4 regions of the Streptomyces sp. NPDC021562 genome follow, and region 2 is predicted to be linked to each of the others. Evidence: riboswitches for the same ligand, from Rfam matches in the RefSeq annotation. Region 2 holds a riboswitch; each other region holds the start of a gene.

What was found. A riboswitch is a leader RNA that binds a small molecule or an ion and turns the genes downstream of it on or off. The one in region 2 is predicted to bind cyclic di-AMP.
Positions count from the first base shown of each region.
Region 1: linked by a shared signal. The riboswitch ahead of AB0G52_RS37595 (transglycosylase family protein) and the one ahead of AB0G52_RS20145 (transglycosylase SLT domain-containing protein) in region 2 are both predicted to bind cyclic di-AMP.
Region 3: linked by a shared signal. The riboswitch ahead of AB0G52_RS31680 (M23 family metallopeptidase) and the one ahead of AB0G52_RS20145 (transglycosylase SLT domain-containing protein) in region 2 are both predicted to bind cyclic di-AMP.
Region 4: linked by a shared signal. The riboswitch ahead of AB0G52_RS32545 (M23 family metallopeptidase) and the one ahead of AB0G52_RS20145 (transglycosylase SLT domain-containing protein) in region 2 are both predicted to bind cyclic di-AMP.

Region 1 covers NZ_JBFACN010000039.1:41,607-48,831, forward strand. The annotation lists gene AB0G52_RS37570 (NAD(P)/FAD-dependent oxidoreductase) at 1-346, opposite strand, end outside; gene AB0G52_RS37575 (Ppx/GppA phosphatase family protein) at 779-1,720, opposite strand; gene AB0G52_RS37580 (DUF501 domain-containing protein) at 1,717-2,271, opposite strand; gene AB0G52_RS37585 (septum formation initiator family protein) at 2,301-2,777, opposite strand; gene eno (phosphopyruvate hydratase) at 2,885-4,171, opposite strand; gene AB0G52_RS37595 (transglycosylase family protein) at 4,467-5,180, opposite strand; cyclic di-AMP (ydaO/yuaA leader) riboswitch at 5,184-5,388, opposite strand; gene AB0G52_RS37600 (transglycosylase family protein) at 5,586-6,590, opposite strand; gene AB0G52_RS37605 (transposase) at 6,717-7,175, opposite strand.
Region 2 covers NZ_JBFACN010000012.1:91,367-98,591, forward strand. The annotation lists gene AB0G52_RS20135 (outer membrane lipoprotein carrier protein LolA) at 1-52, opposite strand, end outside; gene AB0G52_RS20140 (polyprenyl synthetase family protein) at 442-1,452, opposite strand; cyclic di-AMP (ydaO/yuaA leader) riboswitch at 2,135-2,330, shown strand; gene AB0G52_RS20145 (transglycosylase SLT domain-containing protein) at 2,336-2,818, shown strand; gene AB0G52_RS20150 (HAD family hydrolase) at 2,834-3,640, opposite strand; gene AB0G52_RS20155 (ATP-grasp domain-containing protein) at 4,007-5,251, opposite strand; gene fahA (fumarylacetoacetase) at 5,528-6,739, shown strand; gene AB0G52_RS20165 (M56 family metallopeptidase) at 7,054-7,225, shown strand, end outside.
Region 3 covers NZ_JBFACN010000025.1:48,754-55,978, forward strand. The annotation lists gene AB0G52_RS31665 (GNAT family N-acetyltransferase) at 1-1,023, opposite strand, end outside; gene AB0G52_RS31670 (HPr family phosphocarrier protein) at 1,200-1,481, shown strand; gene AB0G52_RS31675 (GntR family transcriptional regulator) at 1,755-2,450, opposite strand; gene AB0G52_RS31680 (M23 family metallopeptidase) at 2,643-3,398, opposite strand; cyclic di-AMP (ydaO/yuaA leader) riboswitch at 3,411-3,574, opposite strand; gene AB0G52_RS31685 (pitrilysin family protein) at 3,766-5,154, opposite strand; gene AB0G52_RS31690 (pitrilysin family protein) at 5,151-6,545, opposite strand; gene AB0G52_RS31695 (DNA topoisomerase IV subunit A) at 6,812-7,225, shown strand, end outside.
Region 4 covers NZ_JBFACN010000027.1:364-7,588, reverse strand. The annotation lists gene AB0G52_RS32570 (glutamate dehydrogenase) at 1-32, shown strand, start outside; gene AB0G52_RS32565 (XRE family transcriptional regulator) at 197-799, opposite strand; gene AB0G52_RS32560 (N-acetyltransferase family protein) at 798-1,325, shown strand; gene AB0G52_RS32555 (TetR/AcrR family transcriptional regulator) at 1,368-1,970, shown strand; gene AB0G52_RS32550 (SGNH/GDSL hydrolase family protein) at 2,020-2,805, opposite strand; gene AB0G52_RS32545 (M23 family metallopeptidase) at 2,996-3,940, opposite strand; cyclic di-AMP (ydaO/yuaA leader) riboswitch at 3,945-4,106, opposite strand; gene AB0G52_RS32540 (alpha-galactosidase) at 4,413-6,497, opposite strand; gene AB0G52_RS32535 (tyrosine-protein phosphatase) at 6,673-7,225, shown strand, end outside.

The DNA of each region.
Region 1 (7,225 bases), on a different contig from region 2:
CCGCGCCGAGCGCGATGACCAGGTAGTCGAAGGGCAGCTCGTACGCCTCGCCGACCAGCGGGGCGATCGTGGCGACCTTGCGGTCCTGGTCGATGGTGGTGACCCGGCCGGTGAGGACCTCCGCCTTCGGCAGCACGCGTCGCAGCGGGACGACGACGTGCCGAGGGGAGATGCTGCCGGCGGCGGCTTCGGGGAGGAAGGGCTGGTAGGTCATGTACGACCGGGGGTCGACGACCGTGACGGTCGCCTCGCCGTAGCGCATCTTCTTGAGGATGCGCCGAGCTGCGTACAGGCCTACGTACCCACCGCCTACTACGAGGATCCTGGGACGCTCCGTGGTGCTCATGGCATCGAGTATCCACCCGCCCGGAGAGCCCTGCTCGTGCGCCCCTTCACAAGCTTTCACAGGGGTCGTGCTACACTCCGCGGCCCACGTGACCCAGGTCATGGTCGTCGGCGGGAACCCACTTCCGATACGACCCGTTGTCAATGCCGCGTGAGCTGCCTCTCCAGGCTTCCGGGGGTGCCGTGAGGGCACCCGATGTCACCCGCACGAGCGCCTCCCGGCACCCTCCACGGACGCTCTCCTGAGCACCCGCCAGGGCCTGTTGAGACCCCTTACGGCCCAACAGGCCCCTCCGGACCCCTCACCTGCGCCGAAATCCTTGTGAAGAACTTCACGAAGGTTTCCGGCGGAGCCTCGTGGCACGGCGTGTCACAGGCCGAAAAACCGCTCATCCGGAGACCTGACCTGCTCAGTCGAGACCTCCGGACACCGTCACGCGACCGACCAGGCGATGCCGTCCAGGATGTCGTGCTCGCTCACCACGACCTCCGTCGCACCCACCCGTTCCATGATCGACTGAAGCACGAGGGCACCAGCGCCGATCACGTCCACCCGGCCCGGGTGCAGGGAGGGCACGGCCGCCCGCTCGGCGTGCGTCGACCGCAGCAGCCACTCGGTGATCTCCCGGACCCGCGCGTAGGGGATGCGGGAGTGGTGGATGGCGGCGGAGTCGTACTCCGGCAGGTCCTGGTGGATCGCCGCGAGGGTGGTGACGGAGCCCGCGAGACCGACCAGGGTGCGCGCCTCGCGCAGCGGCACGGTCTCCTCCGCGAGATCGAGGGCACGCTCGATGTCGGCCCACATGGCGGCGGTCTCGGCCTCGGTCGGCGGGTCGCTGACCCGCCCCTCGTGCACCAGGTGCCGCTCGGTCATCCGCACACAGCCCACGTCCACGGACCGCGCGGCCCGCACGTGCCCGTCACCGACCACGAACTCGGTCGAACCACCGCCGATGTCCACCACGAGGAACGGCGTGGCGAGGTCGTCCCGGCCGCCCAGCTCCCTGGTGGCACCGGTGAAGGAGAACTCGGCCTCCTGGTCGCCGGTGATGACCTCGGGCTCCACGCCGAGGATGTCCAGCACCCCCCGCGCGAACTCGTCCCGGTTCTCGGCGTCCCGGGACGCCGAGGTGGCGACGAACCGCAGCCGCTCGGCGCCGTGCTCCTTGATGACCTCCGCGTACTCCCGGCAGGCGGCGAACGTCCGCGCGAGCGCCTCCGGCGCGAGCCGCCCGGTCCGGTCGACGCCCTGCCCCAGCCGGACGATCGTCATACGGCGGTCCAGGTCGACGAGTTCCCCCGTCTCCGGGTTCACGTCGGCGACCAGCAGCCGGATGGAGTTTGTACCGCAATCGACGGCGGCGACGCGGGTCACTTGTCGTCCTCCGGGGTGTGCGTCGGCGCCGGGTCACCGGCGAGCGTCACGCAGGCACCCTTGGCCCACCACTGCGGCAGCATCGCGATCGCCTCGTCGCCGAGCGGGTTCACGCCCGGCCCGGCCGCCAGCGAGTGCGCCACCAGCACGTGCAGGCACTTCACCCGGTCCGGCATCCCCCCGGCGCTGGGGAACCCCGACAGCTCCTCGATCTCGTCCCGGCGCCGGATGTAGTCCTCGTGCGCGGCCCGGTACGCCGCCGCCAGCTCCGGATCGCTCTCCAGCCGCGCCGTCATCTCCTTCATCACCCCGTTGGCCTCAAGGGTGCCGATCGCCGAGGCCGCCTTCGGGCACGTCAGGTAGTACAGCGTCGGAAACGGCGTCCCGTCCGGCAGCCGCGGCGCGGTCTCCACGACGTCCGGCTGCCCGCAGGGGCACCGGTGCGCGATCGCCCGCAGCCCGCGCGGCGGCCGCCCGAGCTGCTGCTTGAAGGCCTCGACGTCGGCGTCGGTGGGCTCGGTACGCTCAGTGGAGGGCGGAGGCGTGTGCATGACTGTGTTCTGCGTGGCTTTCTGTCGGTTCACTGGTCGGACGCGTCGGATTTGTCGACGCCGTCCCAGACGTTCGCGTACCAGGGCCGGTCGGCCGCCCCGAGGTCCGCGCGCGCCTGCCGGGCGGCACCCGGGTCGATCACGACGTACCCGGTCTCCCCCGGCATCACGTAGTGCAGCCGCTGCCGGATCTGCTGCTCGGCGTACGAGTCGTCCTGCCACCGCGCCTTCAGGTCGCGCAGCTGCTCGACCCGCTGCCTGGCCTGCCGCTGCTGCCGCTGCTGGTCGGCGATCTCGGCGCGCTGGGAGACGTACTGCCGCATCGGATAGGCGAGCGCCACGATCATCGTGCACAGCACGATCGCGAGCAGCGCCGCACGCCCGGTCAGCCGGGAGCGGCGGGCCTGGCGCTTGGTCTGGGAGCGGTAGACCCGGGCCGCCGTCTGCTCGCCGAGCAGCTTGAGCCTGGTCGCGGTGGAGAACCGGTCCCGGTCCCTCACGGCCATGTCCCCGCCTCCCTGATACGTGCGTACGTCCCCGCACACGGTACGGGACCGCGTTCGGGGACGTACGTACGACTGGCTAAGCCTTACCCACGAGAGGCGGTACCGGCTCAGCCCTTGAAGCGGGGGAACGCGGAGCGGCCGGCGTACACCGCCGCGTCGTCGAGGATCTCCTCGATGCGCAGCAGCTGGTTGTACTTGGCGACGCGCTCGGAGCGGGCCGGGGCGCCGGTCTTGATCTGGCCGCAGTTGGTGGCGACGGCCAGGTCGGCGATGGTGACGTCCTCGGTCTCGCCGGAGCGGTGGGACATCATGCACTTGAAGCCGTTGCGCTGGGCGAGCTCGACGGCGTCCAGGGTCTCGGTGAGCGAGCCGATCTGGTTCACCTTCACCAGGAGGGCGTTCGCGGTGCCCTCCTCGATGCCGCGGGCCAGGCGCTCCGGGTTGGTGACGAACAGGTCGTCGCCGACCAGCTGGACCTTGTCGCCGAGCTTGTCGGTGATGACCTTCCAGCCGGCCCAGTCGTCCTCGAACAGCGGGTCCTCGATGGAGACCAGCGGGTACGCGGCGACGAGCTCCTCGTAGTACTCGGTCATCTCGGCGGCCGAGCGGGACTTGCCCTCGAACTCGTACCGGCCGTCCTTGTAGAACTCGGACGCGGCGACGTCGAGCGCGAGCGCGATCTGCTCACCGGGGACGTAACCGGCCTGCTTGATCGCCTCCAGGATGAGGTCGAGCGCGGCGCGGTTGGACTCCAGGTTCGGGGCGAAGCCGCCCTCGTCGCCGAGGCCGGTGGACAGACCCTTGGCCTTCAGGACCTTCTTCAGGGTGTGGTAGACCTCGGCACCCCAGCGCAGCGCCTCCGAGAAGGACTCCGCGCCGATCGGGGCGATCATGAACTCCTGGATGTCCACGTTGGAGTCCGCGTGCGAGCCGCCGTTGAGGATGTTCATCATCGGCACCGGCAGCAGGTGCGCGTTCGGGCCGCCCAGGTAGCGGAACAGCGGCAGGTCGGACGCCTCGGAGGCGGCGTGCGCGACGGCGAGGGAGACACCGAGGATGGCGTTGGCGCCGAGCGAGCCCTTGTTGTCGGTGGCGTCCAGGTCGAACATCGCCTGGTCGATCAGGCGCTGCTCGGTGGCGTCGTAGCCGACCAGCTCCGGGCCGATCTGCTCGATGACGGCGAGGACGGCCTTCTCGACGCCCTTGCCGAGGTAGCGGTTGGGGTCGCCGTCACGGAGCTCGATGGCCTCGAAGGCGCCGGTGGAGGCGCCGGACGGGACGGCGGCACGACCCGTGCTGCCGTCGTCGAGGCCGACCTCGACCTCGACCGTGGGGTTGCCTCGGGAGTCCAGGATTTCCCGGGCTACGACGACGTCGATGGACGGCACGAGCATCTCCTTCTTGGGATGTGACGCTGGTTGTGCAGGGCGCACGCGGACCTGGTCGGCCCTTGCTCAGCCTTGCGACTAGAGCCTAACCGCCCAAGGGCCGTCAGCCGGCCGACCGACCGGCCCGTGGACACCCTGACGGTACTCATTGTTCATGCGCGGAACAAAGGGGGGTCCCGATGAAGAACGGGAGAAGAGCGGGTCAAGGAGCGTGACCGCAAAGAGAAACCCCGCTCCGGTGCGTTCGGGGGAAAACGCACCGGAGCGGGGCGAGCGGGGGACGGGGGTGACCCTCAGGTTCCTACTTCAGGTGCAGCTGCTGGCCCGGGTAGATGAAGTCGGCGTCGTCGACGATGTCCTTGTTCAGCTTGAACAGCGCCTGCCAACCGCCCTTCACCTTGTGCTTCTCGGCGATCGAGCTGATGGTGTCACCCTTGACGACCTTGTACTCGCCGTCACCCTTCTTGACCTTCTTGCCGGTCGGGGTGGTGACGGTCTTCTTGGCGGCCGGACGCTCGGCGGAGCGGGAGGCGGCCTGGGTGTCGGTCGTACGGCTGCTCGTGCCGGCGCTGCCGCTGCTCGACGAGCCGGCGGAGCTGGAGCTGCTGGAGCCGCTGGAGCTGGAGGCGCCCCCGGTGTAGGCGGCGCCGGACAGGCCCTTGCCGCAGACCGGCCAGGCGCCCTTGCCCTGGGCGGCGAGGACCTTCTCGGCGACCTGGATCTGCTGCGCCTTGGTGGCCTGGTTGGCCTGCGGGGCGTAGGCGGTGCCGCCGTACGCGGCCCAGGTGGAGGCGGAGAACTGCAGGCCGCCGTAGTAGCCGTTGCCGGTGTTGATGGACCAGTTGCCGCCGGACTCGCACTGGGCGACGGTGTCCCACTCGGAGGCGGTGGCGGCGGAGGCGCCACCGGCCGCCATCAGCGGGGCGGCGACGGCGGCACCGGTGACACCGGCGACGGCGATGGCGCGGACGGCCTTGGACGGACGACGGTGCTTGCCCTTGCCGGAAAACAGCATGGAAGATCCCCTCACCGACGCCTGCGAGGTGAGCTGTCGGGTTCGGGCCGGTTGAGTTGCCCGGCCGCACGGCCCGCTCTCGCGAGACGCGCGGCTCCACCCCTAGCCGGTTCCGGCGGCCTTTCGGCCGTGAGGCCCCTGAGGGCTCAACTGCCGGACCCGGCGCTTACCTTGGGTCCCCCGCTCCTGCCTACGGCGCTTGACGCGACGACTGTTCCCGGGCGGCCGCTGGCAGGACTCGGCGTTGCGACAGCCGGGGCTCGTGGTGACGAGCGGCCTCGACCGTAATCAGACGATCAGGTGAATTTCAAAGATGATCAGCGCTTCTGAGACTCATCCCACACTTTCACCAAAGCGGACAATAATCTCGAAACGGTCCGTCAACTCCCGCCCCATTTGGCCCGTTCAGCTACCGAGTTTCAGGGTCTGACCGGGGGCGATGTCGTTCGGGTCGGCGCCGATGTCGGCCTTGTTCGCCGCGTAGAGCGCGCGCCACCCGCCGTCGAGGCCAAGGGAGTCGGCGATGGAGGCGAGAGTGTCGCCGTCGCGGACGGTGTAGGTACCGGCGTCGGCGGAGGCGTGACGGCCCGAGGTTGCGACCTCCTGACCGTTTGTCACACTTTCGTCCGCCGAGTCACCGCGATGCTTGCCGCCACCGCTGACGGCACCCGTGTCGACCAGGCTCCAAGAACTGCCGGTCTGCCATGAATGGTCCGAGTCGTCACCGGAGTCCGGAATCACCGGATTCTCGCTCGCCTTCGAGGAGGCGGAGGCAGAAGGCGCCGACTTGTCCGTCTTGCCCGCACTGTCGGACGTGCCGGAAGTGGGCGCCTTGGAGGTGTCACTCGCGCTGGAACTCGGAGCGGGGGAGGCGGATTCGGCCCCTGACCCCTTCGTCGCGGACGACGCGCCGGAATCGCCGGAGTCACTCGCGGAGGACGAGTCCGACAACCCGGACGACGAATCTGCAGAACCGGAGGAACCGGACGAACCATCCGATCCGTCGAGGCCCGTGTCGACGTTCACCGAGGCGTCGTCCGACGAGAGCCCGGCCAGCAGGGCACAGGTCCGCCAGGGCTTGGTGCCCTGGTCCGCGAGTATCTTCTCGGCGACCGCGATCTGCTGCGAACGGCTCGCCTGGTCGGGCGTGGCGGCGTAGTCCGTACCGCCGTACTTGTCCCAGTCGTCCTGGGACATCTGCAGTCCGCCGTAGTAGCCGTTGCCGCTGTCCATGCTCCAGGAGCCGGCGCTCTCGCACTCGGCCACCTTGTCCCAGGTGGTGCCGTCGGCCGCGTTGGCGCTCGCCGCACCGAGCAGCGGGATGGCGATGGCGGAGCCGGTCACTCCGGCCGCGACGAGAAGAGCCGGAGCCTGACGGGGGCGACGGTGACGACCGTTCCCGGAGAGCATGCGGAAACCTTTCGAGCGACAGCGGTGACCTGCGCGACGGGTCCCGCAGGGGCGCCGCGCTGATGGGTGAACGTATCGGCAGACGATCACTTGTCACAAGTTAATGCCGCGCAGATCACGTGAAGATCACAGACTTGAGCGCGCCTCACGTTCTGCTCGACCCCCCGGAGCCCCCACCATGACCTCGAGGGGCGGAACACATGGTTCGCGTCGAACCGGTGCGCTCCCTCCGGCGAGGTTCAGGTGCCTTACGAGTACCGGCCAGAAGCCCTTCTTGAACCACGTGTTCTGCCGGTCCTTGGCGAGCGCCCACGGCCCGTACCGCGCGGGCAGTTCGTCCCACAGGCATCCGGTGCGCAACCTGTGCAGAATTCCGTTCACCTGGGTGCGGACGTCCACCACCCCACGGGCGAACTGACGCCCACGGAAGTGGGCGGTCATCAGCTCCTCCACGAGGGGCCACAGCGGCTCGGGCACCTCCGCCGGCACCGGTGTTCCCGTGCGTTCGTGCCATGCGGTCACCTTGCACTTCACCCCGGACCGCTTCCGCACCTCGCCGAGCGGCCGCACCGTGATGTCGCACATTTTTCTTCTCGTCCACGATGAGACGTACCGCGTTGAGGACAACATGAGCC
Region 2 (7,225 bases):
CGTCGTCGGCCTGCGCGATCCCCGCGCTGTCGTCGGATTCGTACGGTGCCATGTGTGCCTTACCTCCGTCGTCGGCGGCGGCCGTCTCGCACGTGTCCCACCCTGAGCCGCCATTCTCACCCGAATCGGTGAGCGGTGGTGATTTCCGTGGTTTCCATCTCACCAAATCGGAGGCGTTCAGGCGTCAGACCGGGGAGCCAACTCCGCGTACGACTGCGGTATGACACGAGGGGGTCGGCGCCTCCACCGACCCGTAGGGGTCAAGCGGTGCGAACGCCTCCCGCGGGATGCCGGAGGCCGGTGTGTCACAGGAGGTGACAGGTGCCGGCAGGTGCCGTCGGGCCGCAGGCCGGCCCGGTCCCCGGGCAGAACCGACGGGTCCGCACGGTCGGCAGGGCCCGCACGGTCGGCAGGGCCCGCACGGTCGGCAGGGTGCCGGGACTAGCCGGCCCGGTGCACCACCGCGTCGCACAGCTCCACCAGCGTCACCTTCGGGTCGCAGTCGGGCAGCGGTGCGAGCGCGGCCCGCGCCTCCTCCGCGTACCGGACGGCGTCCCGGCGCGCCTCCTCCAGCGCCGGGTTCACCCGCAGCGCGGCGAGCGCCTGCGCGTGCCGGGCGTCGTCGGTGAGGTCGGAGTCCAGCAGCTCGCACAGCGCGATGTCCTCGGCCAGCCCCAGCCGGGCCGCCCGCTCCCGCAGCCGCAGCACGGGGAGGGTGGGAACGCCCTCGCGGAGGTCCGTGCCCGGGGTCTTGCCGGACTCGTGCGAGTCGGAGGCGATGTCGAGGACGTCGTCGGCGAGCTGGAAGGCGACTCCGAGGCGTTCGCCGTACTGGGTGAGGACGTCCACGACCGTCTCGTCGGCACCGGACATCATCGCGCCGAAACGGCAGGAGACCGCCACCAGCGAGCCCGTCTTGCCGCCGAGGACGTCGAGGTAGTGGTCGACCGGGTCGCGCCCGTCCGAAGGCCCCGCCGTCTCCAGGATCTGGCCGGTCACCAGCCGCTCGAACGCGAGGGCCTGAACGCGGACCGCCTCGGGCCCGAGGTCGGCGAGGATCTGCGAGGCACGCGCGAACAGGAAGTCGCCGGTGAGGACGGCGACGGAGTTGCCCCAGCGGGTGTTGGCGCTGTCCACACCGCGCCGCACGGCGGCCTCGTCCATGACGTCGTCGTGGTACAGGGTGGCGAGGTGGGTCAGCTCGACGACGACGGCCGACGGCACGACACCCGGTGCGTAGGGGTCGCCGAACTGCGCGGCGAGCATCACCAGCAGCGGCCGGAACCGCTTGCCGCCAGCCCGTACGAGGTGCTGCGCGGCCTCCGTGATGAAGGGGACCTCGCTCTTGGTGGCCTCTAGCAGGCCTTCCTCGACAGCCGCCAATCCGGCCTGGACATCGGCTTCCAGAGCCTGGTCCCGCACGCTCAGCCCGAACGGCCCGACGACGGTCACGAGGGTCTCCTGTCTGCTGGTGTCCACTGGCGATTACACGGTTTGTCGATAGGTCGCTGCCATCACTCAAGTCAGCGTATCCGGTCAGGTTTCGATCACCGAGGGCGCCCACGGTTACGCCCCGGGCACCATCGGATCACGACCGGTATGTTTTTGATCAGATGATAAGACATGACATCCACCGACTTGGCCGATGTCACCCACCTGGACGCACTCTCCCCGGGTGACCAGGATCACGCACGCCACCCCTCGGGAATTCCCGGCGCTCCGCGCGGCCTTGACGCAATCGGCCGTCAACACGTCGACCACGCCCGACGAATGACGCCCGAATGACTCATTCACTCCCTAGAGCCGCAATTCCATTCAATAAGACAATTAGGACAATCACCGAATCCCTGGGCGACGCGGACGGATTCAACTAATCCCTCATGCCCTTTTTGCCGTGATTGCGGTTTCGTGAAGTAGGTCACTCGGACCCCCGTGTCCCGCACGCCGCACGACGCCCTGCCTCGCCTTTCCCTGTGCGCCAGTTGAGGCTTGGCAACCGCAAAGGATCAAGTGCCCCATACGCCTCAGATCAAGGTCAATCGGCGCGTTGTGTGAATCCACCACTTGTTCCGGACATGTGCTCTCGCATACGTTCCCGCTCGCCGGGCGGACGCCGAATCCTGCCGCCGCCCGGCCCAACCCATCGACGAGTTCATTCGCACGGCAGGAGCGGGGGACCCAGGTAAGTCGCCGGACCGGGCGGCCGCCGTCATCGACGGACGCCGTCCCGGACCGGCTAGGGGTGAAGTCGCGTCGCCTTCGGGTGACGCGACCGGGCACTCCCCGAGCCCGAACCCGACAGCTCACCTCGCAGGCGACGGAGAGGAACTTCGCCATGCCTGCTGCCGCCCAGTCCCGCCGCACCCGCATCGCCCGCACGCTCGCCGCCGCCGGTACCGGCGCCGCCGTACTCGCCCTTCCGCTCATCGGCGCGGCCGACGCCTCCGCCGCCACCCCCACCACCGCCGTCACGGCCTCGACGACGCCCGCCGGGTACCCGAACAACCTCGACGGCTGGATCCGCGAGTCGCTCGCGATCATGGCCCAGAAGGGCATCCCGGGCACCTACAACGGCATCTACCGCAACGTGATCCGCGAGTCGTCCGGCAACCCGCGGGCCATCAACCTCTGGGACTCCAACGCGGCCGCCGGCATCCCGTCCAAGGGCCTGCTCCAGGTGATCGACCCGACGTTCAACGCGTACCACGTGGCGGGCACGTCCTTCGACATCTACGACCCGGTCGCGAACATCACCGCCGCCTGCAACTACGCCGCCGCGCGGTACGGCTCGATCGACAACGTCCACGGCGCGTACTGACCGGCGCGCCCCGCATCAGACGAAGAGTCTTTCGAGGACGACGGCGATGCCGTCGTCCTCGTTCGACGTGGTGATCTCGTCGGCCCTCGCCCGGAGCTCGGGGTGCGCGTTGGCCATGGCCACTCCGTAGGCCGCCCAGTCGAACATCGGGATGTCGTTGGGCATGTCACCGAAGGCGATGGCCCGTTCGGGGCACAGCCCCAGGTGGTCGGCGGCCAGCGCCAGCCCGGTCGCCTTGGTCACCCCGCACGGCTGGAGCTCCACCGTCCCCGGTCCCGACATGGTGACCGTCGCCAGCGAACCCACCACCGCGCGGGCGGTCGCCGCCAGTTCGTCGTCGGACAGGGTGTGGTGGCGCAGCAGCACCTTGCTGATGGGCGCGCACCACAGGTCGTCACGCCGGTCCACGCGCAGGGCGGGCAGCGTGGGGTGGGGCATCAGGTAGCCCGGTTCGATGAGCGTGAGCCCGTCCACGCCGTCCTGATCGACCGCCGCGTACACCTGGCCGACCTCGGCCTCGACCTTGCCGAGCGCGGTCTCCGCCAGTTCCCGGTCCAGGGTGACCGACCACAGCAGACGGTGCGTGCCGGCGTCGTACACCTGCGCGCCCTGGCCGCAGACCGCGAGTCCCGTGCAGCCGAGATCGTCGAGGAGCGGGCGCACTCTCGGCGCGGGGCGGCCGGTCACCACGAGGTGCGTGGCACCGGCCCGGCCGGCCCGCGCCAGGGCGGCGAGCGACCGGTCCGACAGGGTGTCGTCGGCACGCAGCAGCGTGCCGTCCAGGTCGGTGGCGATCAGCGAGTACGGGGAAGGTGCGACCATGATCAGAGAATACGGACGGCACGCCCCTGAGACTCACGGTGCGTTTCGGCCTCAAGTGGCGTCCGCCGTCTCGGTGGTGAGGCGCCGTCAGTGCGGCCGGTGACGTCTGCGCGGGCGCGGCTGCGGGAGGCGCCGGCCGGGGGCCGGAGAGGTTTCCTGCGGCCGACGCCGACGACCACCGCCTTGACGTGGCGACCTGGCACGACGCCGAGCGCCAGGACCGGGCCGAAAGGCGCCTGGCGGATCCGGGCAGGACGTGCTCGCGGATAGGACTCCGGTTCGACGGGGACGGTGACGCCGCCGAACTGGACGTCGGCGCGGCGAGCGTCAGGGGCGGGTGTCCGGTCCGGCGCCGAAACGTGGCGCCTACCTCCGGGAGGTGCCGGAGCCGCGCCGGTTGGTCCGCCACATCTGGTAGAGGTGCTTCGCCCCGGGACGCACGAACCGCGCGAGCATCGTGACGAACGGCAGCGGGTCGTCGCCCGCCAGCCAGGCCAGCTCGGTGCCGCTCGGCCGTCCGGGCGCGTGCGGCGTCGTATAGCCGCTGCGGCGGTAGGCCAGGAGGGCGGGCAGGTCGATGTTCTCCACGACGTACCGGTGACCGGCGCGCTGCTCCCCCTCCGGGACGCGGCGCCCGGTCAGATCCAGGTGCATGGCGCGGACCACGTCCACACCCGTGTCGCTCTCGAAGAGCCGGAACTGGGCGCCCATGCGCGGGTTGAAGTCGAGCAGCTTGTACTGCCCGTCGCGACGGTCGAAGCGCAGGTCGAGGTCGATGACGCCGGTGAAGCCGATCTGTTTGATGAAACGCGCGGCGAGGTCCGCGAGTTCCGGGTTGTCCACGACGTACGCGTTCGCGGTCATGCCCGCGTGCGGTGGCCAGGAACGCACCTTCACCCCGGTGAACAGCGCGCGCGGGGTGGAGTCGGCGTCGAAGTAGGCGTGCACGATCCAGTCCTCGGCCTCCTCCCGCGGCAGGTACTCCTGGAGGATGACACCCGGACGGGGACCCCAGTCACGGGCGAGGGCGAGCAGTCCCTCGCGAGTGGTGATCCGTGTCGTGCCGTTGACGGCGGGCTGTTTGCGCCGGACGAACGCCTCGCGGTTCTTGGCCACGATCGGGAAGCGTGCCTTCTCCGCGAAGTCGACGATCTCGTCGTACGACTGCGGGAAGGCGGCCTCCGGACTGGGAATGCCGTGTTCCACGCACAGGTCGTGCAGCCCCTGCTTGCTGGCCAGCCGACGCGGCAGTCCGGGCTCCACGCGCGGGAAGAGGAAACGGTCGCCGAGCGCGTCCTGGTGCTCGGCGATCAGGACGGCGGCCTCCTCGTCGGTGGGGATCAGCACGGTCGGACGGCCGATACGGCGGCCGATGCGCAGCAGTCCCTCGACGAGATGATCCGGTTCCTCGGCGCCTGTCGTCGGCCACACGAACGCCCGCGTGAGATACCGAGAGGAGGCCGCGGGTGTGTACGGATCCTCGGTGATCGCGTACATGGGCACACCGAGGCGGCCCAGACTGCGTATCGCGCCGACCCCGCCGTGGTGCAGCGGATAGTCGCCGAACTTGACGATCAGGCCCGGCACGTCGCGGTCCGCCTCGAACGGCACGCCGACGGCATTCCTGGCCACGGGTCCCCCCACGTGTCCCCCCTACGGACCGGACCCACCCCGTCCGTGTCCCCCAAAGGACGCTAAGCCGGAATTGCCCCCTCCGACAAGGCCTATTCGGACATTGCGAACTCTTTAGACACTGCCACGACAGCCAACTCACCCGTAACGTGTGGCGCGACCACTTGGAACGCCGTGCACCGTCCCGACGACGCCCCCACCGGGCCGGGCCACGCACGACACGGATGAGAGCGAGGCAGCCACCCCATGCCCCCCTTGCCCCCCTTCGAGGTCCCCGAGGGCGACCCCTTCGGCCCGCACAACCTTCCGTATGGCGTGTTCTCGACCTCCGGGAGCACGGAGCGGAGGGTCGGCGTCCGCCTCGGTGACCACGTCCTCGACGCCGGCGCCGCGGCCCTCGCCCTCGGCTCCCCCTACGCCTCCCTGCTCGCCCGCCCGACCCTCAACCCGCTGCTGGCGGCGGGCCGGACCACCTGGTCGGACGTACGCCGCGCGCTGACCGCGTGGGTGAGCGTCCCCGCGCACCGCGCGACGCTGGAACCGCTCTTCCACCCGCTGTCCGCGGTGACCCTGCACCTGCCCTTCGAGGTCGCCGACTACGTGGACTTCTACGCCTCCGAGAACCACGCCCGCAACGCCGGCCGCATCTTCCGCCCCGACGCCGCCGAACCGCTCACCCCGAACTGGAAACACCTGCCGATCGGTTACCACGGCCGGGCGGGCACGGTCGTGGTGTCGGGCACGGACGTCGTACGGCCGTCGGGCCAGCGCAAGGCGCCCTCGGACCCGGAACCGGTGTTCGGCCCGTCCGTGCGGCTGGACATCGAGGCCGAGGTCGGCTTCGTCGTCGGCGCGCCGTCGCGGCAGGGAGAGCCGGTCGCACTGGGTGACTTCCGGGACCACGTGTTCGGGCTCACGCTCCTCAACGACTGGTCGGCACGCGACATCCAGGCCTGGGAGTACGTACCGCTCGGCCCGTTCCTCGGCAAGTCGTTCGCCACCTCGATCTCGGCGTGGATCACTCCCCTGGAGGCGCTGGAGGAGGCGCGGGTTCCACCGCCCCGGCGGACGCATCCGCTGCTGCCGTACCTCGACGACACGACCGAGGAGCCCGCCGGCTACGACCTGCGCATCTCGATCGCGATCAACGGGCAGACGGTGTCCGAGCCGCCGTTCTCCACCATGTACTGGACCGCCGCCCAGCAACTCGCCCACCTGACCGTCAACGGCGCCTCGCTGCGCACCGGGGACCTGTACGGCTCCGGCACGGTGAGCGGCGCGGAGCCCGGGGAACGCGGCTCGCTGCTGGAGCTGACCTGGAACGGACAGGAGCCGCTCGAACTCCGCGACGGGAAGCGGACCTACCTGGAGGACGGGGACGTGGTGACGTTGTCGGCGTGGGCTCCGGGGCCGGGCGGGAGCCGGGTCGGGCTCGGGGACGTCAGCGGGCGGATCGTGGCGGGGTGAGGGGTGGAGAGCGGGGGCTGCGGGGCCCGGCGGGCGGCGGGCGGAATCGTCGTGGGCACCTGACGCCACCCGCGCGCACCGTCATACTGGCGTAACACGCACCATGCGATGCGCCACCACCGCGCACCATGCGATGCGCCTCCGGCGTGCACCACGCGTGACGGCGGCGCATGCACGGCGCGATGCACCGGCGCACGCGCCCCCAGCACAACCCCCAGCACCATCCACGGCACAACCCGCAGCACCACGGCGCGGCTTCCGCACCACCGCCCCGCCACCCGCACACCTCTCCGATCAGGAAACGGAGCCGCGGCATGACCGTCTGCCTGCTCCTGCTGACCGCCGTCGCCCTGACGGCCGCGGTTCCGGCGCCGCGCGCACTGGTGCAGGCGCTGTGGCCGGAGCGCGAACCGGTGGTCGCCCTGTGGGTGTGGCAGTGCCTGGTCGCCACCGTCCTGATGTGCTGCCTGGCGGCGCTGGTCCTGG
Region 3 (7,225 bases), on a different contig from region 2:
GGCGTTCGGCCCGATGATCCTCATGCCGTACGTGCGCGCTCGGCGGACCAGTTCGCGCTGGCGTTCACGGCCGTCGGGCCCGCTCTCCGCATAGCCGGCGGCGAGGACCACGAGACCCTGGACGCCGTGCTCGCCGCACGCGGTGACGACGTCGGGGACGTGGTCGGCGGGTACGGCGACCACCGCCAGGTCCACCGGTTCCCCGATGTCCCCTACGGAGCGGTGCGCGGGCACCCCGTCGACCTCCTTGAGGTCCTCGGGAAAGGCCCGGTTCACGGCGTGCAGACGACCGGTGAAACCGGCGTCCCTGAGGTTGCCGAGAACGCTGCGGCCCACCCCGCCGGGCGCGCGGCCGACGCCGATCACGGCCACGGAGCCGGGCGCCAGCAGCCTTCGTACCGAGCGGGCCTCGGCACGCTGCTCGCGGGCCTGCTGGACGGCGACCGAGCGGTCCGTGGGCTCCAGACCGAACTCCAGGCGGACGACGCCGTCCTCGAAGCTGCGCTTCTGGGTGTAGCCGGCGTCCGTGAACACCTTGATCATCCTGCTGTTGGCGGGCAGCACCTCGGCGGCGAACCGGCGGATCCCGCGCTCGCGCGCGACGGCGGCGATGTGTTCCAGGAGGGCGGAGGCGACTCCGCGGCCCTGGTGGGCGTCCTGGACGAGGAAGGCGACCTCGGCCTCGTCGGCGGGGGCGGAGGCGGGCGTGCCGTCGGCGCCGATGCGGTCGTAGCGTACGGTTGCGATGAACTCGCCGCCGATGGTGGCCGCGAGTCCCACCCTGTCCACAAAGTCGTGGTGAGTGAAGCGGTGGACGTCCTTGGCGGAGAGTCTGGGGTAGGGCGCGAAGAAGCGGTAGTACTTCGACTCGTCCGAGACCTGCTCGTAGAAGCTGACCAGGCGGTCGGCGTCATCGACGGTGATGGGCCGGATGCGCGCGGTGCCACCGTCGCGCAGCACCACGTCCGCCTCCCAGTGGGCGGGGTACTCGTGCCGGTCCTGCCGGTCCGCCGGGGTCTGCATGGGCCCCAGAGTACGGCTCGCGTCCGACAACGGCGCGAGGCAGTCTGTGGAGGACGGAAGCCGGACCGAGGCCGCGGTCCGGCGACACACCCGGAGGGACTTACGTCCGCTCCGGGGATGCTTCACGATATGGAAAACTGGTCTAGACAACCCTGAACACCGAAGGGCAGCATCACATGGCTGAGCGCCGCGTCAACGTCGGCTGGGCCGAGGGCCTCCACGCCCGCCCCGCTTCCATCTTCGTCCGAGCCGCCACGGCCGCAGGCGTCCCGGTCACGATCGCCAAGGCCGGGGGCAACCCCGTCAACGCGGCCTCCATGCTGGCGGTCCTGGGGCTGGGCGCCCAGGGCGGCGAGGAGATCGTCCTCGCCTCCGACGCCGAGGGTGCGGACGCCGCCCTCGACCGCCTGGCCAAGCTGGTCGCCGAGGGCCTCGAGGAACTCCCCGAGACCGTCTGAGCACCGCAGCGCCCGCACGACCGGGGCCGCGCCGACCCCTCCGGGGGCCGGCACGGCCCCGCTCTTTTCGCGCACGAAAGGCGCACGGCCGCAATCAGCGGCACGCTTCGATAAGTGCGCGCGGCAATGCGGTCGCACTCGGCAGCGGCCCGCGTAAACACACGTGAAAAAGCGCACGCCTGACAGGGGCACATCTGGATATGGGCATGCCGGGAAACGGGCAACGGAAAAACCGCCCCCGCGAATAGCACCTCTTTGTATACGGCGCCCGTGTTAATGCCGCACGCCCGACATGTTTACGGGATGTTGCGAAGTCCTCACACCGTTCGCCCGTTCGGTGGCGCCGGAAAACCGGAGCCGGTGGAAGACCATGGAGCGCTCGGTGTGCAGCGCCGTCACCGCCCGGGCGCGCTCCCCGTCCCCGCGCGCCACCGCGTCCACGATCGCGCCGTGCTCGGCCCAGGACTCCACCGGGCTGACGGGCGCCTCCACCGTGTACATCCAGGCGATCTTGTGCCGCAACTGGGTGAGCGTCGACGTCAGGGCGTGGCTGGCGGAGGCCTGGGCGAGCGTCTCGTGGAACCAGCCGCCCAGCGAGCGCAGGTCGTCGCTGTGGCCCGTCCTGGCCCGCTCCTGACCCAGCCTGACCAGCCCGCGCAGCACCTTCAGGTGGGCCTCGGTGCGGCGCTGGGCGGCCCGCAGAGCGCCGAGCGGCTCCAGGAGCAGGCGCATCTCCAGCAGGTCGGCGGCCTCCTGCTCGGTCGGTTCGGCCACACACGCGCCGGCGTGCCGACGGGTCACGACGAAGCCCTCGGCCTCCAGCGTGCGCAGCGCCTCGCGGACCGGGACGCGCGAGACGCCGTAGCGGCGGGCCAGGAGTTCCTCGGTGAGCCGGCTGCCGCGCTCGTGGACACCCGCGACGATGTCGTCCCGGATCGCCGTGCATACCGAGTGCGCCGGAATACGCATGTCCGACCTCCGCCTTAATCCCCGTGAAACGCCGCCGAGTGACGCCGGTTCCGTGACTCTATTGCAATGCGCGGGAATTTCCGACGGGGGGCCGGAATCCATGAGTATTTTTTGGACAGCGGGGGCGCGAAAACGACGAAAGCCCCGGCCGGCCGCCGGGGCTTCGCAGGATGTCGCCGAAAAAGGCGGACGTCAGACGTTCACGCCGTGTTTGCGGAGGTAGGCGACCGGGTCGACGTCGGAGCCGTACTCCGCGGTCGTGCGGGCCTCGAAGTGGAGGTGGGGGCCGGTGGTGTTGCCGGTGGACCCGGACAGGCCGATCTGCTGGCCCGGGGTCACCTGCTGCCCCACCGAGACGCCGATGGACGACAGGTGGCCGTACTGGGTGTACATGCCGTCGGCCATCTTGATGACGATCTGGTTGCCGTACGCCCCGCCCCAGCCGGTGGAGACGACCGTGCCGGTGCCGACCGCGTGCACGACCGTGCCGGCTGCGGCGTGGAAGTCGATGCCGGTGTGGGAGCCGGAGGACCACAGGGAGCCGCCGGTCTTGTAGCCGGTGGAGACGTACGAGTCGCTGATGGGCGCGACGAAGGCGTTGAGGCGCTTGCGCTCGGCCTCCCGCGCGGCCCGTGCCTTGGCCTCGCGCTCCTTCTCCGCGCGCGCCGCGGCCCGCTCGCGCGCGGCCTGCTCGGCCGCCTTGCGCTCCGCTTCGGCCTGCTGCGCGACGGCCTGGGCGTCGACGTGCTCGGCGACCGAGTCGCTGACCGTGATGACCGGGGTGAGACCGGTCTGCTCTACGGAGTTCTCGGCCGCGAGCGCCGGGGCGGCGGAGACGGTGCCGATGATGCCGGTGGTGGTGAGGGCCGCGATGCCGGCGGCCTGCGCGGTGGTGCGCTTCACGCGGCCGGGACGACGGTGCTTCCCGGAGGCGCACATGAACGCCATGTAGAGGCTGGTCCTTTCCTTCCCTCTCGCCTACCGGGTTAGCTGACGGGTTCGGAGCAGGAAGGTCTCCTACGGACCCCCTCGCGACACGCGCGGGCGCCCGATTCACCCCAGGGACTGCGTGGGTCCCCGGCTCCCCTGGCTCGCGCCGTACGGGGACTCGGCGATGGCTGTCCGGTGCCGCGGGTGCGGCTCGGTGCCTGACGGACAGCCCGAAGGAACCTACGGCGGCGTTCTTTCAAGACTCAAACCGATCGCGGTTTTTGTAGCGCATCCCACAGGGCAGACAGGCAACCTCCGCCCCAATTCGGACATACGAGAGCCCTGGTGGCCGACGGCCGCCAGGGCTCCGCACGCGCGCGTGGAGCTACTCCGCCGCGACGACGGTCACTTCGCCGATGCCGAGGGCCTCGACGGGCTCCCTGATCTGCGCCGCGTCGCCGACGAGGACGGTCACCAGGCGGTCCACCGGGAAGGCGTTCACGACCGCCGCGGTGGCCTCCACGGTGCCGGTGGCGGCCAGTTGCCGGTAGAGCGTGGCCTGGAAGTCGTCGGGCAGGTGCTGCTCGACCTGGTCGGCGAGGGTGCCGGCGACGGCCGCCGCCGTCTCGTACTTGAGCGGCGCCACACCGACGAGGTTCTGCACGGCGACGTCCCGCTCGGCGTCGGTGAGGCCCTCGGCGGCGAGGGTGCGCAGCACCGTCCACAGGTCGTCGAGGGCGGGGCCGGTGTTCGGGGTGTCCACGGAGCCGCTGATGGCCAGCAGGGCGGCACCGGTGCCGTCGGGGGCGGAGCGCAGCACCTGCCCGAAGGAGCGGACGCCGTACGTGTAGCCCTTCTCCTCGCGCAGCACGCGGTCCAGGCGGGAGGTGAGGGTGCCGCCCAGGCAGTAGGTGCCGAGCACCTGGGCGGGCCAGACGCGGTCGTGCCGGTCGGGGCCGACGCGGCCGATGAGCAGCTGCGTCTGGACGGCGCCGGGGCGGTCCACGATGACGACCCGCCCGGTGTCGTCGGCGGTCACCGGCGGCACCGGCCGGGGCTCCGCGGTGGAGCCGGTCCAGGCGCCCAGGGTGTCGCCGAGCAGCGCGTCCAGGTCGATGCCGGTCAGGTCGCCGACGACGACCGCGGTGGCGGTGGCGGGGCGCACGTGACGGTCGTAGAACGCCCGTACGGCGGCGGCGTCGATCTTCTCGACGGTGTCCTCGGTGCCCTGGCGCGGGCGGGACATCCGCGCGGTGGCCGGGAACAGCTCCTTGTAGAGCTGCTTGGCGGCCCGGCGGCTGGGGTTGGCCAGTTCGTGCGGGATCTCGTCGAGACGGTTGCGCACCAGCCGCTCGACCTCGCTGTCGGCGAAGGCGGGCGCCCTGAGGGCGTCGGAGAGCAGCCCGAGGCCCTTGGCCAGGCGGGAGGCCGGGACCTCCAGGCTGATGCGGACGCCGGGGTGGTCGGCGTGCGCGTCGAGGGTCGCCCCGGCCCGCTCCAGCTCGGCGGCGTAGTCCTCGGCGGAGTGCCGGTCGGTGCCCTCGGAGAAGGCCCGCGCCATGATCGTGGCGACCCCGTCCAGGCCGGCCGGTTCGGCGTCCAGGGGCGCGTCCAGGAGCACCTCCACGGCGACGACCTGCTGGCCGGGGCGGTGGCAGCGGAGCACGGTCAGGCCGTTGTCCAGGGTGGTGCGTTCGGGGGCGGGGAAGGCCCACGGCCTGGCCTCGCCCGGCTGCGGCTGGGGATGGAAGTCCATGCTGGCGAGCTCGGTCACTTGGCCGTCTCCTCATCGTTGTCGCCGGCTTCGACCGTGGCTTCGGCCTCGGGGTCCTCGGGCACGTCGGCGTCCTCGACCGCCTCCGGGGACTTGGGCTCGTAGACGAGCACCGCGCGGTTGTCGGGGCGCAGCCGGGCCTTGGCGACCTCCTGGACCTCCTCGGGGGTGACCTGGAGGACGCGCTGAACGGCGGTCAGGGCGAGCTGCGGGTCGCCGAACAGGACGGCGAACCGGCACAGTTCGTCGGCGCGGCCGGCCACGGTGCCGAGCCGGTCCAGCCACTCGCGCTCCAACTGGGCCTGGGCGCGTTCCATCTCCTCCGGCGTGGGGCCCTCCTCGGCGAAACGGGCGAGCTCCTCGTCGATGGCGGCCTCGATGACCGGCACCTCCACGTCACCGGAGGTCTTCACGTCCAGCCAGCCCAGGGACGGCGCGCCGGCGAGCCGCAGCAGGCCGAAGCCGGCCGCGACGGCCGTGCGGTCGCGTCGCACCAGGCGGTTGTAGAGCCGGGAGGACTCACCGCCGCCGAGGACGGTGAGGGCCAGGTCGGCCGCGTCGGCCGCGCGCGTGCCGTCCTCGGGGAGCCGGTACGCGGCCATCAGCGCCCGCGCGGGCACCTCCTCGACGACGACCTCGCGCAGCTGCTCGCCCATGGTCTCGGGCAGCGCGCCGTCGCGCGGGGTGGGCTTGCCGTCGTGCGACGGGATGGAACCGAAGTACTTCTCGATCCAGGCGAGCGTCTGCTGCGGGTCGATGTCGCCGACGACCGACAGGACGGCGTTGTTGGGCGCGTAGTAGGTGCGGAAGAACGCGCGGGCGTCCTCCAGGGTGGCCGCGTCCAGGTCCGCCATCGAGCCGATCGGCGTGTGGTGGTAGGGGTGGCCCTCCGGGTAGGCGAGGGCGGTGAGCCTCTCGAACGCCGTGCCGTAGGGGACGTTGTCGTAGCGCTGGCGGCGCTCGTTCTTGACGACGTCGCGCTGGTTCTCCATCGACTCGTCGTCCAGGGCGGCGAGCAGCGAGCCCATGCGGTCGGCCTCCAGCCAGAGGGCGAGCTCCAGCTGGTGGGCGGGCATGGTCTCGAAGTAGTTGGTGCGCTCGAAGCTCGTGGTGCCGTTGAGCGAGCCGCCGGCGCCCTGGACGAGCTCGAAGTGGCCGTTGCCCTTCACCTGGGCGGAGCCCTGGAACATCAGGTGCTCGAAAAGGTGAGCCAGGCCGGTACGGCCCTTGACTTCGTGCCGGGAACCGACGTCGTACCAGAGGCAGACCGCCGCGACCGGGGTCAGGTGGTCCTCGGAGAGCACCACGCGCAGACCGTTGGCCAAGCGGTGCTCGGTCGCTGTCAGGCCTCCGGAGCCTGTCTCGGCCGTGGTCGTGTGACCCATGGGCATGTACGTCCCTTCGCTCGCGGAAGCGGTCTCGAACCGCGGTTTTTCTGCCGGTCCTGCCACTGTATGCAAGCGGGCGGGGGCCCGGCGAAGTTCCCGCACGACGTACGCCCACAGCGGATCGCGTAGCCTGCGTCAGACCCGCTCCCGAACGCCGCCGGGCGGTGGAGCGGGCCGCGGAGACCGGGTCCTGACCCGGGTTGTCAGTAGGGCGGTCCACAATGGTCCGCGTCAGATCCCGTTCACGCATGAGCAAGGAGCCGGCAGCGATGGCCCGCCGCAGCACGAAGACCCCGCCGCCCGACGACTCGTTCGAGGAGAGGATCCTCGACATCGACGTCGTGGACGAGATGCGCGGCTCCTACCTCGAGTACGCGTACTCGGTCATCTACTCGCGCGCCCTGCCGGACGCCCGTGACGGGCTCAAGCCGGTGCACCGCCGGATCGTCTACCAGATGAACGAGATGGGGCTGCGTCCCGAGCGCGGCTACGTGAAGTGCGCGCGCGTGGTCGGCGAGGTGATGGGCAAGCTGCACCCGCACGGCGACTCGTCGATCTACGACGCGCTGGTGCGGATGGCGCAGCCGTTCTCGATGCGCGTCCCGCTGGTCGACGGCCACGGCAACTTCGGCTCGCTGGGCAACGACGACCCGCCGGCCGCCATGCGGTACACCGAGTGCCGG
Region 4 (7,225 bases), on a different contig from region 2:
TGATCGCGGAACGGTTCGGCTGGTACCGCTGACGGGCCGACGGCGCACGGGTGCCGCGTCGAGGAGCCGCGCGGTGCCGAGGCGTGCATCCGGCCGTGGCTCACGGCCGGATGTCGCGCGGCACAGCCGTGCGAGCGGCGCACGGGAACCGCGTCGGAGGAACCACCCGAGGCGAGGCGTGCGGGGCGCCGGTGGCTCACGGCCGGGTGTCGCGGGTGAGGACCACGGCGTAACGGCACTCGGTGGCGGTGGTGTTGGCGAAGACGCGGTCGGCGGGGGCGCCGAGTTCGATGGTGTCGCCGGTGCCGAGTTCGTGGACGGCGTCGCCGTCGTGGAAGGTCAGCCGCCCGTCGAGGACCCAGACGAGCTGTCGTACGAAGGCGAAGGCCGCCGCCGGGTACGGGACGCGGGCTCCGGCGGGCAGCCGGATCTCGGCGATCTCCGCCGGGAAGCGCGGGCCGGTGACCTGACGGCGCCGGTAGCCGGTGCCGGGGTCCTGCCACTCGGCAGCGTCCGCGCCGCGCAGTACGCCCGCCGTGTCGGCCACGGCGTCCGGCGCGCCCTCGGCGAGGGCGAGCAGGGAGGCGACGCCGAGCCGGAAGGCGGCGGACAGCTTGCCGAGGACGACGGCGGTGGGGCTGCTCTCGCCCCGTTCGATCCGGCTGATCATCGCCGCGGACACCCCGGACGCGTCCGCGAGCTGCGCCAGGGTCCAGCGGCGCCGTTCCCGTTCGGCGCGGACCCTGGCCGCGATCCTCGCCACGAGGTCGTCCGGCGCGGGATCTACTATGTTGGACATGAATCCACTATACGAGAGGACCCCCGTGGTGACGGTCCGCCCGGCACAGGCCGGTGACGCGGAGGCGGTGCGGGCGATCCGCAACCACGCGATCGAGCACTCGACCGCCCTGTGGACCGACACGCCGCAGACCCCGGCCGAGGGAGCGGCCTGGCTCGCCACGCACCTGGCACGCGGTTCGGCGCTCGTGGCCGAGGCCGCCGGCGCTCCGGGCGAGGTGGCCGGATTCGCGGTCTACGGACCGTGGCGCGCCCTGGACGGCTACCGGCACACGGTGGAGGACTCCGTCTACGTGCGCGAGGGCAGCCAGGGACTCGGCATCGGCTCCGCGCTGCTGGCCGCGCTGATCGCCGCGGCGCGCGAGGCGGGCCACCATGTGATGATCGCCGGTATCGAGGCCCGGAACGACCCGTCCGTCCGGCTGCACGAGCGGTTCGGCTTCGAACACGCCGGAACGGTCCGGGAGGTGGGCACCAAGTTCGGCCGCTGGCTGGACCTGACGCTCATGCGGCTGCCGCTGTCCTGAGACCGCGACGCGGGTGGCGGGACGACCGATTAGGGTGACCGCGTGGCGAGAGTGCGGTTGAGTGTGGCCGAGCGGCGCGAGGAGCTGCTGCGGGCCGCCGTCGAGCAGATCGAGGCGCGGGGCGTGGCGGCGGTGCGCATCGCCGACGTCGCGTCGGCGCTCGGCGTGAGCAACGCTCTGGTGCTGTACCACTTCTCCACCAAGGAGAAGCTGGTCGCCGCCGCGTTCACCCACGCCGCCGAGGGCGATCTCGCGCATCTGCGCCGGCTCCTCGGCCGCCGGACGTCGGCGCTGCGCCGGCTGCGGGCGGCGGTGCGCTGGTACGCGCCGACCGGGCAGGCCAAGGGGTGGCGGCTGTGGATCGAGGGCTGGGCGGTGGCGCTGCGCGAACCCGCTCTGCGGGACGTGACCCGCAGTCTGGACCAGCAGTGGAAGGCCGCGCTCGCCGAGGTCATCGCCGAGGGGGTGGCCGCCGGTGAGTTCCGGTGCCCCGACCCGATGGCCACGGCCCTGCGGCTGACGGCCCTGCTCGACGGGCTCGCCGTCCAGCTCACCTCCTACCCGGGCGCCGTACCGCGCTCCCGGGCGCAGGAGTGGGCCGACGAGGCGCTGGCCAGGGAACTGGGGCTGCCCGCGGGGCAGTGAGAGGCGGCCCCCAGAGGGCCGCCGCCGGCCCGCCCCGCGGGCGGGCGCCTCAGGCCACGGCAGCGATCCGCATCTTGATGTCGTCCGGCGAGAGCGCGCCCTTGGCCGTGACGTGGTCCCCCGAGGACTCGCCGCGCAGCCGTCGCCCGATCCACGGGACCAGGTACTCGCGGGCCCAGTGCACGTCGTCGCGGCGGATCTCGAGGGTGCCGCGGGGCGGCAGCGGCGGCCAGGGCTGGTCGGGGTCCGCGGGGACCTCGATGCCGAGCACCTGACCGGCCCGCAGCGCCACCCGCGTGTGCCCCTCGGGAGAGAGGTGCAGCCGGTCGTCGTCCCAGGCCCGCCGGTCCTGCACGGTCTTCAGGGACCACAGGTCCAGCACGGGGCAGCCGTACCGGTCGGCGATCGCCCGCACATGACCGTTGTAGGTGGCGATCTTGCCGCGCAGGTGTTTGAGGACGGGCACGTTGCGGGTGTCGAAGCCGGTGGTCACCATGACCGTGCCGATGGCCCCGGTCAGCCGGACCACGGCCCGCTCGAACCGCTCGGCCACCTCGTCCGGATCGGTGCCGGGACGGATGATGTCGTTGCCGCCGGCGCAGAAGGAGACCAGGTCCGGGGCGAGTTCCAGGGCCTTGGGCACCTGGTCCGCCACGATCTGGTCGAGCAGTTTCCCGCGCACGGCGAGGTTGGTGTACTGGAAGTCGTCCTCGGGGCGCCGGTCCGACAGCAGTACCGCGAACCGGTCGGCCCAGCCGACGAACGCCCCGTCGGGGCCCGGGTCGCCGACGCCCTCGCTGAAGCTGTCCCCCAGCGCCACGTACGACCCGATCACTGATGCGTTGTCACTCTTCGAATCGTCTGCCACGTCGGATCATGATTCACCTTTGACTGTGACCTACGCGACCGTAATAAAGGGTTGACGATCGGTGAGATAAGACACCTTTAAATAGTGGGCCAAGGCTGGAATAACGGCCTGCTCAGCGACGTTGACGCGATGATTGCCGGGCCGACGGGGGCGGCCGTCAGCCGACGGCGAGGCCCTTCGAGCGGAGGTAGGCGACCGGGTCCACGTCCGAGCCGTAGTCGGGGGTGGTACGGATCTCGAAGTGCAGGTGCGGGCCGGTCACGTTGCCGGTCGCGCCGGAGAGGCCGACCTGCTGGCCCGCGGTCACGGTCTGGCCGGCCGAGACGGAGAGCGCGGAGAGGTGACCGTACTGCGCGTAGTAGCCGTCGGCGAGCCGGATGACGACCTGGTTGCCGTAGGCGCCGCCCCAGCCGGCCGTGACGACCGTGCCGGCACCGACGGCCTTGACGGGGGTGCCGGTGGGCACGACGAAGTCGACGCCGGTGTGGTAGCCGCTGGACCACATGGCGCCCGGCACGTGGTAGCCGGTGCCGACGGTGGCGCCGCTGACCGGGAGGACGTGTCCGGAGGCGGCCGCCGTCGAGTCGTCCGGGGTCGACGGGGTGGACGGCACGGACGGGGTGGCCGCCGGAGACGAGGCGGCCGGCGAGGTGGCCGAGTGCGCCTCGGGCCGGGCACCGGAGTCGGCGGTACCGGTGGTCGTGGCGCCGCGGCCGCCGAGCGTGAGCTCGAGGCCGGGGTGGATCAGCGAGGGGTTGTCTCCGACGGCCTGCCGGTTGTCGGCGTAGAGCCGGTGCCAGCCCCCGCTGATGTGCTGGTCGCGCGCGATCTCCGAGAGGCAGTCGCCCGGCACCACGGTGTACGTGCGGTGCGCGGAACGCGCGGCGGCGGACGTCCGTACGGTCGCCTTCCCGGGCGCCGCCTTCGCGACGGCCGGCAGCGCCTGCGGAGCCTTCGCGGAGACGGACTGCGCGGTGGCCGCGTGGGCGCCGGTGGCCCCCATGAGCGGCAGGGCCAGCGCGGCGCCACCGGTTCCGGCGACGGCCATCGAACGGGTGAGACGCTGGGTCTTCGGGCGGCGGTGCTTACCCCTCGCGGGCATGGCGCGTTCCTCTCCGGCGCCTGCGAGGTGAGCTGTCGGGTTCGGGCTGGAGCTGCCCGGCCACGCCGGAAGGCGTGACTACACCCCTGGCCTGTCCCGGGAACCGGAACAGGCGGTCTTGCCTGGTGGGTCCCCCGCTCCTGCCGGGCACGGGTGAGTGTGTGGGGACTCCGGGCGGCGGCAGGATTCGGCGTTCCGTCCGGATGCGTGGCGAACGTAAGCGAGCAGGACGCACCCGGACAAGCGATCGGTTCCCGACCTCCTGGCTCCGGTTGATCCGTTACGGGAATTCCCGGTCACCCTCCGTGCATCCCGGCCTTTTCCGCTCCCGGGAATTCCTTGTGAGGCACCTCCATTACGTGGACATGACGCGCGACGGTCGGTCACCGATATGACGCTCCTCACGCACGTCACGCCACGTCCCCCTATTCCAGAGCGAGTTGGAACGAAGGCACCAAATCAGGCAGAAGGATCAGATGCGACGGAGTCGGATGACTGCCGCATCCAGGTCACCCTTGAGCCCCACCTGCAGCCCGTGGTGCAGCAGCACGGCGCCGCGGTGCACTTCGCCCGTTTCGCGGCATTCGTACGACGCCTCCGGGTCGAGGCCCCTGAGCCGGAGCGCCGGCACCGGCTCGCCGTAGCTCTGCGCCTGGAGCCAGGCGAGGACGGCGGTCTCGTCGCCGAGCGTGTACTGCACCGCGCTGAGCCCGCCGGCCGGGGGCCGCAGCCGGAACTGCTCGCCGCGCTGCACCAGCGGCCGGATCTCCTTGTAGAGCCCCACCCAGTGACCGGCTTCGGCGAGTTCCTCCTCGGTCCACTTCGAGAGGTCGCCGCCCACCCCGAGCGCCCCGGCCATGGAGCTGACGAACCGGAAACGCAGCGAGCTGACCCGGCCGTTGAGCTGGTGGTTCGGGCTGTCGGTGACCCAGGCGGACATCACCCGGGCGGGGTGGATCTGGCTGAAGCCGTGCTGGATGGCGAGCCGGTCCAGCGGGTCGGTGTTGTCGGAGGTCCACACCTCGTCGGTACGGCTCATGATGCCGAGGTCGATCCGGCCGCCGCCGCCGGAGCAGGACTCGATGGCGACGTCCGGGTGGGCCGCGCGGATCCGGTCGAGCAGGGCGTACAGGCCCCGCACGTGGTCCACCCACAGGCGCTGCGGGTAGGGCTCGCCCGGCCAGCCCGCGTCGGTGAAGCAGCGGTTGAAGTCCCACTTGACGTAGTCGATGGGCGCGCTGGACAGCAGGGCGTCGAGCTGCTCCCAGAGGTACTCCTGGACGTCCTCGCGGGCGAGGTTGAGGACGAGCTGGTTGCGCAGCTCCGTGCGCTTCCGGCCCTGCTGGTACTGCACCCAGTCGGGGTGCGCGCGGTACAGCTCGCTGTCCGGGTTGACCATCTCGGGCTCGACCCAGATGCCGAACTGCATGCCGAGCGCGTGCACGTACTCGGCGAGGGGCGCCAGGCCCTTCGGGAACCGGTCCGGGTTCGGTGTCCAGTCGCCGAGGCCGGCGCGGTCGGAGGTGCGGGCGCCGAACCAGCCGTCGTCCACCACGAACAGCTCGACGCCGATCGCGGCGGCCCGCCGGGCGAGGGTGGCCTGCTGCTCCTCGGAGATGTCGAAGGTGGTCGCCTCCCACGAGTTGAACAGCACCGGCCGGTCCCGGTCCGCGTCGGGGATGACGTGCGCCCGCTGGTAGGCGTGCCAGGCCCGGCTCGCCCCGCCGAAGCCGCCGTCGGACCACAGGGCCGCGAACACGGGGCTGGTGTACGACTCGCCCTCGGCCAGCATCAGCAGGCCCGAGTCGTCGTAGCCGGCGCCGCCGGTGATCTGCACGCGCGCGTCGGGAAGCTGGGCGACGGCGATCCGCCAGGACCCGGACCAGCCGAGGGCGCAGCCCCAGACCTCTCCGTGCTCCTCGGTGGCGTCGGTCTCCAGGGCGACCCAGGGCAGGTGCTGGTGGCCGGTGTGGCCGCGACGGCTGCCGATGACCTTCTCGCCGTACGTGAGCGGGGTGCTGACCAGCCGGGACTCGGCGGCCCAGCGGCCGTGCAGCTGGGAGAGCCGCCAGCCCTCGCGGTCGGGCAGCGTCCAGGTGGCCGCGTCGGCGCGCAGCAGCTCCACGGGCGCCTGGCCCTCGTTGCCGACGGTCACCCAGCGCTCGACGACGTCGCCGCGCATCCGGTAGTGCAGGGTGATGACGATCCCGTCGTCCCGGAAGCGCAGGCGCAGTTCCTCGTCGCCCGCGTCGCCCGCCGTCTCGTACGACTCGAAGGTCCACTCCGTGCCGCGGCGCTCCTCGGTGCGCACGGACAGCGCGGGGCGCACGAAGCGGGGGCCGCCCTCGACGGGGTACTCCTCACGGCCGTCGAGCGGGGACTCGAAGGGCCAGTAGCCGGGCAGCACCCGGGTGCTGAGGGCCTCGGCGTCGGCGAGCCGGATACGCGGCCCCCAGTGCAGGTGAAGCAGTTCGCCGGCCTCCGTCAGATGCAGCGCGTAGCTGCTCCCGGGGCCCGACAGGAGCCAGGTACGACCGTTTTCGGCGATGTCCACCATCGAGAAACCTCACACAGGTGCCAACAGATCCGCTCAAGCCCCAACATCATCAAGGGCCGCGGGCCCCGGAGGCAACGTCTGTGGACAACTCATTGCCTGTGGAAACCGATGTCGTATGGTCGACGCAGTGCCCGTCGACGAGCCGCGCCGACGGGGCCGGCCGGGAGGAGCCCCCGTGACGCAGCAGGTCCCGTCCACCGAGCCCGAGCTGGCCGGTGTGCGCAACTTCCGTGACGTGGGCGGCCTGCCGACCGTGGACGGGCGCCGGGTGCGGCACGGCGTGCTGTTCCGCAGCGGGCACCTCGCGCACGCGACGGAGCAGGACGCGCAGTTCCTCGCCTCCCTGGGCCTGCACACGATCTTCGACTTCCGCAACGCGGCGGACCAGAAGCTGGAGGGCCCGGACGTCGAACTGCCCGGCGTGCGGAACGTGAACCTGCCCCTGAGCGACCCGGCGCACGGCGCCGAGTTCTGGACGATGGTCCGCGAGGGTGATATCGAGCAGTTGCGGGGGCTCCTGGGCGACGGCAGGGCGGCGGCCCGGATGGTCAACTCGTACCGCATGATCGTCAAGGACCGTACCGGCGAGCACGCGCGCGTGCTGCACGCCCTCGCCGAGGACAGCGTCCCGGCGCTGATGCACTGCGCGGCCGGCAAGGACCGCGCGGGCATCTCGATCGCCGTGACGCTGCTCGCGGTGGGTGTGGAACGGGACGCGATCCTCGCCG